4 regions of the Streptomyces sp. NBC_01304 genome follow, and region 3 is predicted to be linked to each of the others. Evidence: riboswitches for the same ligand, from Rfam matches in the RefSeq annotation. Region 3 holds a riboswitch; each other region holds the start of a gene.

Region 1 (3,200 bases), 2.4 Mb from region 3:
AAGCCCGCGCGGCCCGCGATCGCGTCGATCGTCTCGTCCGTCGACTCGAGCAACTGCTGTGCGAGCAGCACGCGTTGGCGCAGGACCCAGCGGTACGGGGTCGTCCCGGTCTCCTGCTGGAAGCGGCGGGCGAAGGTACGCGGCGACATGTGGGCACGGATCGCGAGCTCCTCGACCGTGACCTCCTCGTCGAGGTGGCGCTCCATCCAGACCAGGACGTCACCGACGGTGTCGCACGACGAGATCGGCACCGGCCGCTCGACGTACTGCGCCTGCCCGCCGTCGCGGTGCGGGGGGACGACCATGCGCCGGGCGATGGCGTTGGCCACCTGAGTGCCGTGCTCCTGGCGGACGATGTGCAGACAGGCGTCGATGCCGGCCGCGGTGCCGGCCGACGTGATGACCGGGCCGTCCTCGACGTAGAGCACATCGGCCTCGACCCGGGCCCGCGGGTACTCGATGGCCAGCTCCTTGGCGTACCGCCAGTGCGAGGAGCAGCGCCGCCCGTCCAGGAGTCCGGCCGCGCCGAGGACGTACACGCCGTTGCAGACCGAGAGGACGCGGGCCCCGCGGTCGACCGCCCGGCGCAGGGCGTCGAGGAGTTCCTCCGGGAAGGCCCGCTTCGCGAAGTTCTCGCCGGCCGGGACCGCGATGAGGTCGGCCTCCTCCAGGCGCTCCAGGCCGTGCGCGACCGTCATGGTGAACCCCGCGTGGGTGCTCAGGGTCGGGCCCTCGGCGGAGGCCACCGCGAAGTCGTACACGGGCAGCCCCTGATCGCTCCGGTCGAGGCCGAACACCTCGCAGACGACGCCCAGTTCGAAGGGATGCACGCCGTCGAGCAGTACTGCGACCACGTTTTTCAGCATGCTCCGCAGTCTGCCGCAGAGTTGGCAGGATGTCGAGGTTGTATGGCAGTCCTGCCACTGCCCCCGCGGGGCTCCGAGCGGGAAAGTAGAGCCATGAACACATTCGCAAGCACCGCAGCCGAACTCCTCGTCGTCGCCGGGATCTTCCTCCTCCTGGCCCTCCCTTCCCTCGTCGGTCACGCCCGCGACCGCCGCATCGACCGCGAGCTGCGCGCCGCCGAGCAGGGCCGGGCGGCCGTCTCGCACGAGCCCGTCGCTCCCGTCTCCGTGCCCCTGCGGAGCGCCGGCCGCCGTGCGGAGCACCTTGCCGCCTGAGGCCGCGTGCGGCCGGCCGTCATCGAGGAGGGCACGCCCCCGACACTAGATGTGGGTGTGCCCTCAACTCCCCGCCACAAGATGTATGCTCGTGCTCGCTGTCGCCGCAGGGGAATCCGGTGCGAATCCGGAACTGTCCCGCAACGGTGTACATGTGCGTATCTGTGAACCCCGAGGGTCGTGCACCCCCGGGCCCCGCAGCTCCGCACTCCCCAGTCCGAGCACCTGCCGGCAGCGCACCCGTACCGACCGGTCCGGGTGCCGATGACGTCCGGGCCTCGCGGAATGGGCCGGTGGACGCGACGCCGTGCGCTGCCCGAGGCAGTACGTACCGCCCGTGTGCCCCTCCTCCCCGCGATGGCCCCGAGCCGAGCGAGGGAGTGCTCCACGTGACCATCGCGCCAGTCGACCCTGTCTCATTGCAGGCCGAACAGGCCCGAGCGGAAGACGGCCCCGGTACCGCGCTGCTGCGGACCCTGACCAGCCTCACCGCCGACCTCCCCGACACGGACCCCGGCAAGGTGGCCGCCAGCGCCCTCCGCGGCCGCAACGCCGCATCGGACGAGGCCGAACTGCGCGAGCTCGCCACCGAGGCCGCCGCCGGCCTCATCTCCGAGGACCCGGCCTACGCCCGCCTCGCCGCCCGGCTCCTGACGATCACCATCGCCGAGGAAGCCGCGTCCCAGGGCGTGCGCACCTTCACCGAGTCGGTCTCGCTCGGCCACCGCGAGGGCCTGATCGCGGACCGCACCGCCGAATTCGTCTGGGTCCACACCGCCCGGCTCGACGCGCTCATCGCCGCCTCGTTGGACGAAGGTGCCGACGACCGCTTCGGCTACTTCGGCCTGCGCACCCTGCACTCGCGCTACCTCCTGCGGCACCCGATCACCCGCAAGGTCATCGAGACGCCGCAGCACTTCATGCTGCGCGTCGCCTCCGGCCTCGCCGAGGACGAGTCGGACCGCGCCGTCGACCAGGTCGCCGCGCTGTACGGCCTGATGAGCCGCCTCGACTACCTGCCGTCTTCGCCGACGCTCTTCAACTCCGGCACGCGCCACCCGCAGATGTCGTCCTGCTACCTCCTCGACTCCCCGCTGGACGAGCTCGACTCGATCTACGACCGCTACCACCAGGTGGCGCGGCTCTCCAAGCACGCGGGCGGCATCGGACTCTCGTACTCCCGCATCCGCTCCCGGGGTTCGCTGATCCGCGGCACCAACGGGCACTCCAACGGCATCGTCCCGTTCCTCAAGACCCTCGACGCCTCGGTCGCCGCCGTGAACCAGGGCGGCCGGCGCAAGGGCGCGGCCGCGGTCTACCTGGAGACCTGGCACTCCGACATCGAGGAATTCCTGGAGCTGCGCGACAACACCGGCGAGGACGCCCGGCGCACGCACAACCTCAACCTCGCGCACTGGATCCCGGACGAGTTCATGCGCCGGGTCGCCGCCGACCAGGACTGGTCGCTGTTCTCGCCGGCCGACGTGCCGGACCTCGTCGACCTGTGGGGCGACGAGTTCGACGCCGCGTACAAGAAGGCCGAGGCGGCCGGACTGGCCCAGAAGGCCATCCCCGCACGGGACTTGTACGGCCGCATGATGCGCACCCTCGCGCAGACCGGCAACGGCTGGATGACCTTCAAGGACGCCTCGAACCGTACGGCCAACCAGACGGCGGAGCCGGGCCACACGGTCCACTCCTCCAACCTCTGCACGGAGATCCTGGAGGTGACGGACGACGGGGAGACGGCCGTCTGCAACCTGGGCTCCGTCAACCTCGGCGCGTTCGTGGACGGTTCGGCTCCCGAAGGCATCGACTGGGAGCGGCTCGACGCGACGGTACGCACCGCCGTGACCTTCCTCGACCGGGTCGTCGACATCAACTTCTACCCGACCGAGCAGGCCGGCCGCTCCAACGCGCGCTGGCGCCCGGTCGGCCTCGGCGCGATGGGCCTGCAGGACGTCTTCTTCAAGCTCCGCCTGCCCTTCGACTCGCCCGAGGCACGCTCCCTCTCCACCC
Region 2 (3,200 bases), 6.6 Mb from region 3:
ACCGCGGTGGCCATGTCCGCGGTGCTGAACCTCGTCGGAGCATTCCTGTCCGTCGAAGTCGCCAAGACGATCTCCAGCGGTCTGGTGAGTGAAGACGGCATCAAGCCCGAAGTCATCCTTGCGGCGCTCGTCGGCGCCATCCTGTGGAATCTGCTGACCTGGCTGGTCGGCCTTCCCTCCAGCTCCTCGCACGCCCTCATGGGCGGTCTGATCGGCGCCACGGTCGCGTCCATCGGCTTCTCCGGTGTCAACGGCGGTGTCGTCGTCACCAAGGTGCTGATCCCCGCGCTCGCCGCTCCGCTGGTCGCCGGTCTCGCCGCGTACCTGGCCTCCCGGCTGACGTACAAGCTCGGCAAGAACATCACCGCGAAGTCCTCCGCGAAGGGCTACCGCGGCGGCCAGATCGCCTCTGCCGGCCTCGTCTCGCTCGCGCACGGCACCAACGACGCGCAGAAGACGATGGGCATCATCACCCTCGCCCTGGTCGCCGGCGGCGCGCTCGCGCCCGGCTCCAACCCGCCGGTCTGGGTCATCGTCTCGGCCGGTCTGGCCATCGCGATGGGCACCTACCTCGGCGGCTGGCGCATCATCCGCACCATGGGCAAGGGCCTCACCGATCTGCAGCCGCAGCAGGGCTTCGCCGCCCAGACCTCGGCCGCCTCGGTCATCCTGGCCTCGTCGAACCTCGGCTTCTCCCTCTCCACCACGCACTCCTGCTCGGGTGCCGTGATGGGCGCGGGCCTCGGCCGCAAGGGCGGCGTGGTGCGCTGGTCGACCGCGACCCGGATGTTCGTCGCGTGGGGTCTGACCCTGCCGGCCGCCGGTCTGGTCGCCGCGGGCGCCGAGTTCGTGGCCCGGCAGGGCGACTGGGGCATCGCGGCCGTCGCGGTCTTCCTGGTCGCGTCCTGTGCCGCGATCTGGTTCATCTCGCGCCGCCAGGTCGTCGACCACACCAACGTCGTGAACGACGAGATCACGGATGTCGCCGAGGCCGAGCCCGCGGGCGTCGTGACCACCGCGATCGCCGCGGTCACCCCGCCGCCGGCCGGTATGGCCGCCGCCACCGTCGAGACGTCCGAGGACGTCAAGACGACCATCCCGGCCCCCACCGCCCCCGCCGTCGCGGATCCCGCGCGCCCGGCTACGGCGACGGTCTGAGCCCCCGGGCTCGGAGAGTAAGGACAGCAGCATGAACATCGACTGGGCAGCTCTCGGCTCCGTCTTCGGCGTCAGCCTTCTGGCGACCGTCTCCCTGGTGGCCCTGTTCACCCTGGGCATCCTCGGTCTCTCCAAGCAGGAGGAGGCCGCGGCTTCCGGCGGCTCCGCGGCGCTCGCGCGCTCGGGGGCGTACGCCTGCTTCGCACTGTGCGCGGCGGCGGTCTCGTACGGAATCTTCCTGATCGTCACCTGACGGCGGCGATCGACGGATTCGTCACCTGACGGTACGGATCCGGAGCACCGCGACGCGAGCGGCGTCCGGCGACTTTCCGAGGTCGCCGGGCGCCGCTCTCGTGTGTCCTCGTGTGGGCCTCGGCACACTCTTTAGCCGCAGGTCAAAGCCGAGTTGACGGGCCTCGCGGAGCGTGGTGGACTTCCGGAGCCAATTACGGCGGCAGCAGAGGAAGCCGGTGCGAATCCGGCGCGGTCCCGCCACTGTCACCGGGGGTTCACTCCCCCGGAAGCCAGGAACTCTCTCCGCCGGTCACGTCGAACCAGGGCGCGGACCCTGAGTGAGGACATTCGCCATGCGCGGCTGCCGTTCAGCTGTCCCTGTGCCCCTGCGGGCACCCAGTGCGTCAAGTGCTTCCTGTTTCAGGGTCCTTCGAGGCGTAGCGGCGGGCTGAACCGTGCCTGCCGATCGCGACTTCGCGTACGGCGCCGCCGCCGGACTGTTCGGCGACCTGCTGCTCGGCGATCCCCGCCGTGGGCATCCGGTCGCCGCTTTCGGGCGCGCGGCGGGCGCCGTCGAGCGGGTGCTGTGGCGTGACCACCGTGGGTGGGGCGCGCTGCACACCGCTGTGTGCGTGGGGGGTGCCGTGGGCGCCGCCGCGCTGGTTTCGCATGCCGTACGTGCCTCTCGTCGCGCCTCTTTCGCGCTGACGGCCGCCGCCACCTGGGCGGTGGTCGGCGGGACTTCGCTCGGCCGGGAGGCGCGGGCCATCGGGGGCGCGCTGGCCGCGGGTGACGTGGACGTGGCGCGGGAGCGGCTGCCCCATCTGTGCGGGCGGGACCCGCAGGCCCTGGACGAGGACGGGATCGCGCGCGCGGTCGTGGAGTCCGTGGCCGAGAACACCTCCGACGCCGTGGTCGGGGCGCTCGTGTGGGGAGCTGTCGGCGGGGTGCCGGGGCTTGTCGGGTTCCGGGCCGTGAACACCCTCGACGCGATGGTCGGGCACAAGTCGGTCAAGTACCGCCGCTACGGCTGGGCTTCGGCCCGGCTCGACGACGTGGCCGGCTGGCCTGGGGCCCGTCTGACGGCGGCGCTCGCGGTGGTCGCGGGCGGGGACCGGCGCGGTGCGGCCAAGGCCTGGCGCGAGGACGCGGACCGGCATCCGAGCCCCAACGCGGGCCCCGTGGAGGCGGCCTTCGCGGGCGCGCTCGGGGTGCGGCTCGGCGGGACCCTGTCGTACGGCGGACGCGTCGAGCACCGGCCGGTGCTCAACCCGGCCGGGCGCAAAGTGGGGGTCGACGACATCGAGCGGGCCGTGCGGCTTTCGCGGCGGGTGAGTTGGGGGGCGCTCGCCGTGTGTGCGGCGGCGCGGATCCTCGTACGGAAGAAGAGGTGCAGGTCATGAGCGGTGGACTGTTGGTGGCCGGGACCACCTCCGATGCCGGGAAGAGCGTCGTCACGGCCGGGATCTGCCGCTGGCTGGTCCGCCGTGGCGTGAAGGTCGCGCCCTTCAAGGCGCAGAACATGTCGCTGAATTCGTTCGTCACGCGCGAGGGCGCCGAGATCGGCCGTGCCCAGGCCATGCAGGCGCAGGCCGCCCGCGTCGAGCCGACCGCGCTGATGAACCCGGTGCTGCTCAAGCCGGGCAGCGACCGCTCCAGCCAGGTCGTCCTGATGGGCAAGCCGGTGGGCGAGATGAGCGCGCGCGGCTATCACGGGGGACGCCAAGAGGCGTTGCTCGGGACGGTCGTGGACTGTCTTGAGCAGTTGCGGGGCAGCTATGACGCGGTGATCTGCGAGGGGGCGGGCA
Region 3 (3,200 bases):
TGGGCAGCCGCACCGTCTTGTCGTCGCCGAGGCGATAGGTCCTGTTGTCCCAGCCGTCGACCTCCACCGGCGTCACGGGCAGCTCGCCCCACTGCGGGAACTGGGCGGCCAGCAGGCGCTTGACCAGGGCGGCGTCGATTCCGGCGCGGCCGTCGGGAGGTGTCGAAACCATTCGGGGATCATCGCGCGCGACTCGTTCGCCCCGCAACGCAATTCCTGGCCCGGGACCGGAGCCACGCCGGTGCCCCGGTGCGCGAGATCGAGTAAGTCGCGTTCTGCGCAAGGCATTTGGCGTGCGGACCGTGGCGTACGGCCGGGAGCAGCAACTCCCGGCCGTACGACGAAGAAGCAAGTCCCGACGAGCTCTCGCAGAAACCCACCTCGTGCCTGAAGGACACCACCCATGCCCGCCTGGATCAAGCGGCTGCCCCTCGCGCCCGGCGGGCGTGGCGCAAAATGGCTCCCCCTCTCGACCGGCCGAGCAGCAGGCCACCACCGCCCCGACGGCGTTCGCAATCCTCGCTGCCAAGCGCGAAAAGGTGGCGGGTGCGCACCGGACGGCACAGCGGGAGGCCGAACACGCCCGAGGCGTCCGCGCCCTGACGGGGGCCCAGCTCAGTCGGCGTGTCGCCGGTGGGCCGGGCCCCGCCCGGGCGGTCACCTTCCTGACGGTGCGTCATCCACTTGGACCCCGCCGAGCGGCGCCGACGCCCCGTCGGGGTTCAGCTCTATGCAGGACGCGGTGCTGCCCACGTTGCGGAGAAGGCTCCGTTCCCGCGTCGCCGGAGGACGGGATGAGCGCTCAGGAGATAGCGGTGGGCTCCGTCCTTGTCGCGGTCCTCATGCGTGAGGGCGGGCGGAGTCGATGTCGCGGCCCAGCCGAGAGGTGTCCGGCCACGAGCACACACATGGCCTGCGGCCCGCCCGAACTTCCGTCGGGCGGGCCTCCGCCTGTTTCTGCCCGTCTCCACCTGCTGGTACGGCGTGAAGACGGATGCGGGACCGGCCGCGACTGCCGGTCTCACCACACCGAGCGGCGCCTCGGCGGGGTGAAGGTGTACAGGTCGAGGATCTCCGGCAGCGGCGCGATGCCGGGGCCGCCCGCGCGCACCCAGTCGACGATGTCCTCGGTCGCGGCGGCGTCGTTGACCAGGCCCAGCCACACCGGCCGCGCACCCGCCGCCCGGCCGGCGGCGGAGGGCTGGACGACGATCACGTTGGCCTGGTCGCACACGTCCAGGCACTCGGCTATGCGTACCGGCGCCTGAGCACGCAGCCGTGCGGTCTGCGCGGCATGGTCGACGCCGATCACCTTGGGGCTGCCGCAGCAGCAGTCCCGGCACACGACGACCCGGCACGGCGCCCGGCGGTCCGCCGCCCCCGCCACCTGGTTCTGCGCACTACTGACAGGCTTCGCGGGCATGCCGCACCGTTCCTCTCTTCGGGGAGATCCGCCCCGGTGGTCCGTCGAGGAGGCGACAGCGTGAGTGTCCTGGCTCTCGGGTCGATGCTCGTCCCGGCCTTCCCACCCCCCAAGGGGCAGTGGCCTGTCGGGATCCGCTCGCCGATCACAGTGGCGGGACCGCGCCGGAATCGCACCGGCTTCCTCGGGCCGCCATCGCCTTTTCACCGGTCATCATTTCACGGCTAATCTGCCCGGATGACGGACGGATCAGCCAACGCGCGCGTGCAGTTCGACGGGACGGGGCTCGTCCTCGCCGAGGACCCCGAGCGGAGTGGGGCCTACCGCTTCCCGCGCCAGGACCAGGACGCCGACGGCGCCCTGAGCTCGCTGCCGCTCAGCGCGGCGTTGCATGCCCGCATCCGTCCGGTCGGCACTGCGGAGAGCGTGCTCCGGGACTGGGCAACAGGCGCCCCGCTGCCGGAAACCGCGCCCTGGGACGACCCGGCCGCCGCAGCGCCGGTGCGGGTGCGGGCAGGCGCGATCGTCCTGCGTGACGAGCACATGCTCCTCATCGAGTTCGACGAGGACGGCGAGGTCTACTTCGAGATCCCCGGCGGCGGAGTCGAGCCCGGCGAGTCCCTGCACGACGCCGTCGTACGGGAGTTGCGGGAGGAGACCGCGCTGGCCGGGACCGTGACCGGTGAGGTGGCCCGGGTGTGGAAGGAAGGCCGGCGCGAGCACTACTTCCTGATGTCCGCCGACGGGGAGGTCGGCGACCCCGCCCTGCTCGACAACTACGGCGGCAGGCCCCGGTGGATGCCGGTCCACGCGCTGCCGAGCACGGCCCTGTGGCCCCGGCGGCTGGCCTGGCGCATCGCCCGGTGGCACACGACGGGCTGGCCCGGGCAGCCCGCCGAACTGGCCGACAGCATCCAGGACTTGCGGGCCGACTGCACCTGGTGAGCCGCTGCGGGTGCGGGGCGGCATCGGCGTGCCGCCCCGCACCCTGCCCCCACCTGCCGGGGCCCTCGTGGCAGGGCGCCGGCCGGCCCGCTCAGTGCGGGTCGTAGTGGTGGAAGCCGCGCCCGCTCTTCCGGCCGAGCAGGCCCGCCTCCACCATGCGCTGGAGCAGCGGCGGCGGGGCGTACAGGGGCTCCTTGAACTCTTCGTAGAGGGATTCCGCGATGGCCGCGACGGTGTCGAGGCCGATCAGGTCGGCCAGCTTGAGCGGGCCCATCGGGTGGGCACAGCCGAGCTCCATGCCGGAGTCGACGTCGGTCGGGGTGGCGAATCCGGACTCGGCCATGCGGATCGCCGCGAGAAGGTACGGGATCAGCAGGGCGTTGACGACGAACCCGGCGCGGTCCTGGGAGCGGACCACGGTCTTGCCGAGCGCTCGGGTGACGAACTCCTGGACCGTGTCGGCCACTTGGGGCGTGGTGTGCAGCGAGGTGACGATCTCGACCAGGGGCAGGACGGGGACCGGGTTGAAGAAGTGCAGGCCGAGGACGTGGTCCGCGCGCTGTGTGGCCATGCCCAGGCGCATCACGGGAATCGACGAGGTGTTGGTGGCGAGGATCGCCTCCGGATCCTCGACGATCTTGTCGAGTGCGGCGAAGATCTCCGTCTTGGCGTCCGCGTTCTCGACCACCGCCTCGATCACGAGCCGGCGGTCGGCCAGATCGTCGAGGCTGCCGGTGAAGACGAGCCGGTTCAATGCGTCCTCGGCGGAGATCCGGTCCAGCTTGCCGCGCTGCACGGCGCGTTCGAGGGACAGCGCGACGCGCTCACGGGC
Region 4 (3,200 bases), 8.3 Mb from region 3:
CAGCGCGGGATTGTGGCAGTAGCCGCACCGCCAGGGACAGCCCTGACAGAACACGGTGGTGACCAGCCGCCCCGGCCAGTCACAGCTGGACAGCCGGGCCCAGCCGCCGACGCCGATCACGCCCCGGCCCCGGCCGCCGCTGTACGGAAGGGCAGGCGCTCGGCGTGCTCGCCCTTCTTGCCGATGTTGAAGGAGGCCACGGGCCGGTGATAGCCCATGACCCGCGTCCACACCTCGCAATCCCCGCCGCACTGGGGGCAGTTGGCGTGCTCGCCGCTCAGATAGCCGTGCTCGGGGCAGATCGAGAAGGTCGGGGTCACCGTCAGGTACGGCAGCGAGAAGCGCTCCAGGGACCGGCGCACCAGCTCGCGGCAGGCCGTGGCATCGGAGAGGCGCTCCGCCAGGTACAGGTGCAGCACCGTGCCGCCGGTGTACTTGCCCTGCAGCTCGTCCTGCATCTCCAGCGCCTCGAACGGGTCTTCCGTCCAACCGACTGGCAGCTGCGAGGAGTTGGTGTAGTAGGGATTCTCGTCCGTGCCCGCCTGGAGGATGCCGGGGAAGCGGCGCCGGTCCTCCTTCGCGAAACGGTAGGTGGCGCCCTCGGCCGGAGTCGCCTCCAGGTTGTAGAGATGCCCGGTCGCCTCCTGGAACGCCACCATGCGCGCCCGTACGTGATCGAGCAGGCGGACGGCGAGGGCATGGCCCTCGGGCGCGGTGATGTCGTACGCGTCGTGCGTGAAGTTGCGGATCATCTCGTTGATGCCGTTCACGCCGATGGTGGAGAAGTGATTGCGCAACGTCCCCAAGTAGCGCCTGGTGTACGGGTACAGGCCGCCGTCGATCAGCTCCTGGACGGTGACCCGCTTGATCTCCAGGCTCTCGCGCGCAAGGTCGAGGAGACCGTCGAGAGCCGCGAACAGGCCGCGCTCGTCGCCGGCGTGCAGATGCCCAAGGCGCGCACAGTTGAGGGTGACCACCCCCAGGGAGCCGGTCTGCTCGGCGCTCCCGAAGAGCCCGTTGCCCCGCTTGAGCAGCTCGGTCAGATCCAGCTGGAGCCGGCAGCACATCGAGCGGATCATCCCGGGGCTCAGCTCGGAGTTGAGGAAGTTCTGGAAGTACGGCAGCCCGTACTTCGCGGTCATCGCGAACAGCCGCTCGGCGTTCTCGCTCTCCCAGGGAAAGTCCGCGGTGATGTTGTACGTCGGAATCGGGAAGGTGAAGACCCGCCCCGTGGCGTCCCCGGCCGTCATCACCTCGATGTAGGCGCGGTTGATCAGGTCCATCTCCGCCTGCAGCTCCCCGTAGGCGAAGTCCGCCTCCTCGCCGCCGATCACCGGTATCTGCTCGCGCAGGTCCTCGGGGCAGGTCCAGTCGAAGGTGAGATTGGTGAACGGGGTCTGGGTGCCCCAGCGGGAGGGCACGTTGAGGTTGTGCACCATCTCCTGTACGCACTGCAGGACTTGGTCGTACGTCATGGCGTCCTTGCGCACGTACGGCGCCATGTACGTGTCGAAGGAGCTGAACGCCTGGGCCCCGGCCCACTCGTTCTGCAGCGTGCCGAGGAAGTTGACGATCTGCCCGACCGCAGAGGAGAAGTGGCGCGGCGGCGCGGAGTCGATCTGGCCCGGCACGCCGCCCAGACCCTCGGCCAGCAGGGTGCGCAGGGACCAGCCCGCGCAGTAGCCCGCGAGCATGTCCAGGTCGTGGAGGTGGAGGTCGCCCTCGCGGTGTGCGCGGCCCACGGCCTGCGGATAGACCTGGTCCAGCCAGTAGTTGGCCACGACCTTCCCGGCGGTGTTGAGGACGAGGCCGCCGAGCGAATACCCCTGGTTGGCGTTCGCGTTGATCCGCCAGTCCCGGCGGTCCAGGTACTCGGTCACGGAATCCACGGCGTCGATCTGTGTCACGTCGGCCCTCCCACGAGGCAGCACGGAGAATCGTCCGCACCGCGCGGGCATGCGCGGTGGGTGGCCGGCAGGTATCGGGCTCGGGCCGCTGTGCGGTCCCACACCGTTGCGGGGCAGCCCCGGATTCCCACCGGGTTCCCTGTTGCCTCGGCGTGCGTACCCGGATGTACCCGGACGTTCCGCCGAACCAGCTGCCGCAACACTACATGTGGGGATCAGGGCGACATGCCGACACAAGATGGTGGGTGACGTTCGGCCCCGAGGGCGGGGCTTTGGTCCCGTCCGGGGGTGCCCGAGTGTTACGCGGAGGTGGCCTGCCGTGCGCGGGGCGGGCGCGGCCCGAGTGAGGCAGGGGCAACCGGGTCCTTACCGCACAGAAACCGTGCGGGGCAGGCCGGTTCGTAACGTCGTACGGTGTGATCCGCACGCAGCAGCCCCCCGCCAAGACGCCCCCCACCCGGACGCCCGGCTCGCAGGTGCCCGCCACGCAGGCGCTCGCCACACCACCCGCGCGCCCGGCCCGACGGCATCGGCCCCGCACGCGCTCGCTGCCCGCCCTGCCCGGCTGGGGCTCCATCCGCGGCCGGGTCGCGATCGTGCTCGCCGTGCCCACCTGCCTGCTCCTCGTCGTGACCGGCCTCGGCGTCGCCGACCGGGCCGCCGACTGGTCCGCGGCGCGCGAGACCGCGGGCCGCGTCGACCTGGTCCTGAAGGCGCAGGGCCTCGTCCGTGAACTGCAGCGCGAACGCGGCCTGACCAACGGCCTGTTGGGCGGCGCCGGACAGTATCGCGACGACGTCTCGGCGCAGCGCAACCGCACCGACCGGGCCCGCCTAGCCTTCGAGGCCCTGCTCGCCGCGGGCGGCGCGGGTGCCGACACCGCCGGTGCCGCGGCGGATGCGCTCGCGCCGGTCACAGCTCTGGGGGCGGTACGCGCCCACGTCGACGACGGCAGCGCGGACAAGGCCCCGACCCGGACCGCGTACACCAAGGCGATCGAGGGGCTGATCGGCGCCGCCGCGGCCGAACCGGTCCGCGGCGACCGGGCGCTCGCCGACGCGATGGGCGCCCTGACCGCCCTCGCCAAGGCCACCGAGGCGGTCGCCCTCGAACGGGGCCTGCTGAATGGGGTGTTCGCGGCCGGCCGGTTCAAGGGGGAGGAGTTCCTCGACTTCACCGAGGTGCGCGCGGACCGCCTCGCCTTCCTGCGGCAGTACGCGGACCTTGCCACCCCCGACCGCACCGCGGCCCTCGACGCCGCCTTCGACGGCCGCGCCGCCCGCACCGCCACCG

The links. A riboswitch is a leader RNA that binds a small molecule or an ion and turns the genes downstream of it on or off. The one in region 3 is predicted to bind cobalamin.
Region 1: linked by a shared signal. The riboswitch ahead of OG430_RS17925 (ribonucleoside-diphosphate reductase subunit alpha) and the one ahead of OG430_RS07770 ((2Fe-2S) ferredoxin domain-containing protein) in region 3 are both predicted to bind cobalamin.
Region 2: linked by a shared signal. The riboswitch ahead of OG430_RS37170 (cobalamin biosynthesis protein) and the one ahead of OG430_RS07770 ((2Fe-2S) ferredoxin domain-containing protein) in region 3 are both predicted to bind cobalamin.
Region 4: linked by a shared signal. The riboswitch ahead of OG430_RS45405 (ribonucleoside triphosphate reductase) and the one ahead of OG430_RS07770 ((2Fe-2S) ferredoxin domain-containing protein) in region 3 are both predicted to bind cobalamin.

Annotation. Positions count from the first base shown of each region.
Region 1 covers NZ_CP109055.1:4,129,164-4,132,363, reverse strand. The annotation lists gene OG430_RS17935 (GlxA family transcriptional regulator) at 1-866, opposite strand, end outside; gene OG430_RS17930 (hypothetical protein) at 960-1,181, shown strand; cobalamin riboswitch at 1,267-1,428, shown strand; gene OG430_RS17925 (ribonucleoside-diphosphate reductase subunit alpha) at 1,571-3,200, shown strand, end outside.
Region 2 covers NZ_CP109055.1:8,356,278-8,359,477, reverse strand. The annotation lists gene OG430_RS37180 (inorganic phosphate transporter) at 1-1,158, shown strand, start outside; gene OG430_RS37175 (hypothetical protein) at 1,190-1,411, shown strand; cobalamin riboswitch at 1,591-1,762, shown strand; gene OG430_RS37170 (cobalamin biosynthesis protein) at 1,848-2,795, shown strand; gene OG430_RS37165 (cobyric acid synthase) at 2,792-3,200, shown strand, end outside.
Region 3 covers NZ_CP109055.1:1,761,182-1,764,381, forward strand. The annotation lists gene OG430_RS07765 (aminoglycoside phosphotransferase family protein) at 1-172, opposite strand, end outside; gene OG430_RS07770 ((2Fe-2S) ferredoxin domain-containing protein) at 1,022-1,423, opposite strand; cobalamin riboswitch at 1,486-1,609, opposite strand; gene OG430_RS07775 (NUDIX domain-containing protein) at 1,661-2,368, shown strand; gene OG430_RS07780 (3-hydroxybutyryl-CoA dehydrogenase) at 2,460-3,200, opposite strand, start outside.
Region 4 covers NZ_CP109055.1:10,108,043-10,111,242, forward strand. The annotation lists gene OG430_RS45400 (anaerobic ribonucleoside-triphosphate reductase activating protein) at 1-120, opposite strand, end outside; gene OG430_RS45405 (ribonucleoside triphosphate reductase) at 117-1,907, opposite strand; cobalamin riboswitch at 1,957-2,114, opposite strand; gene OG430_RS45410 (sensor histidine kinase) at 2,324-3,200, shown strand, end outside.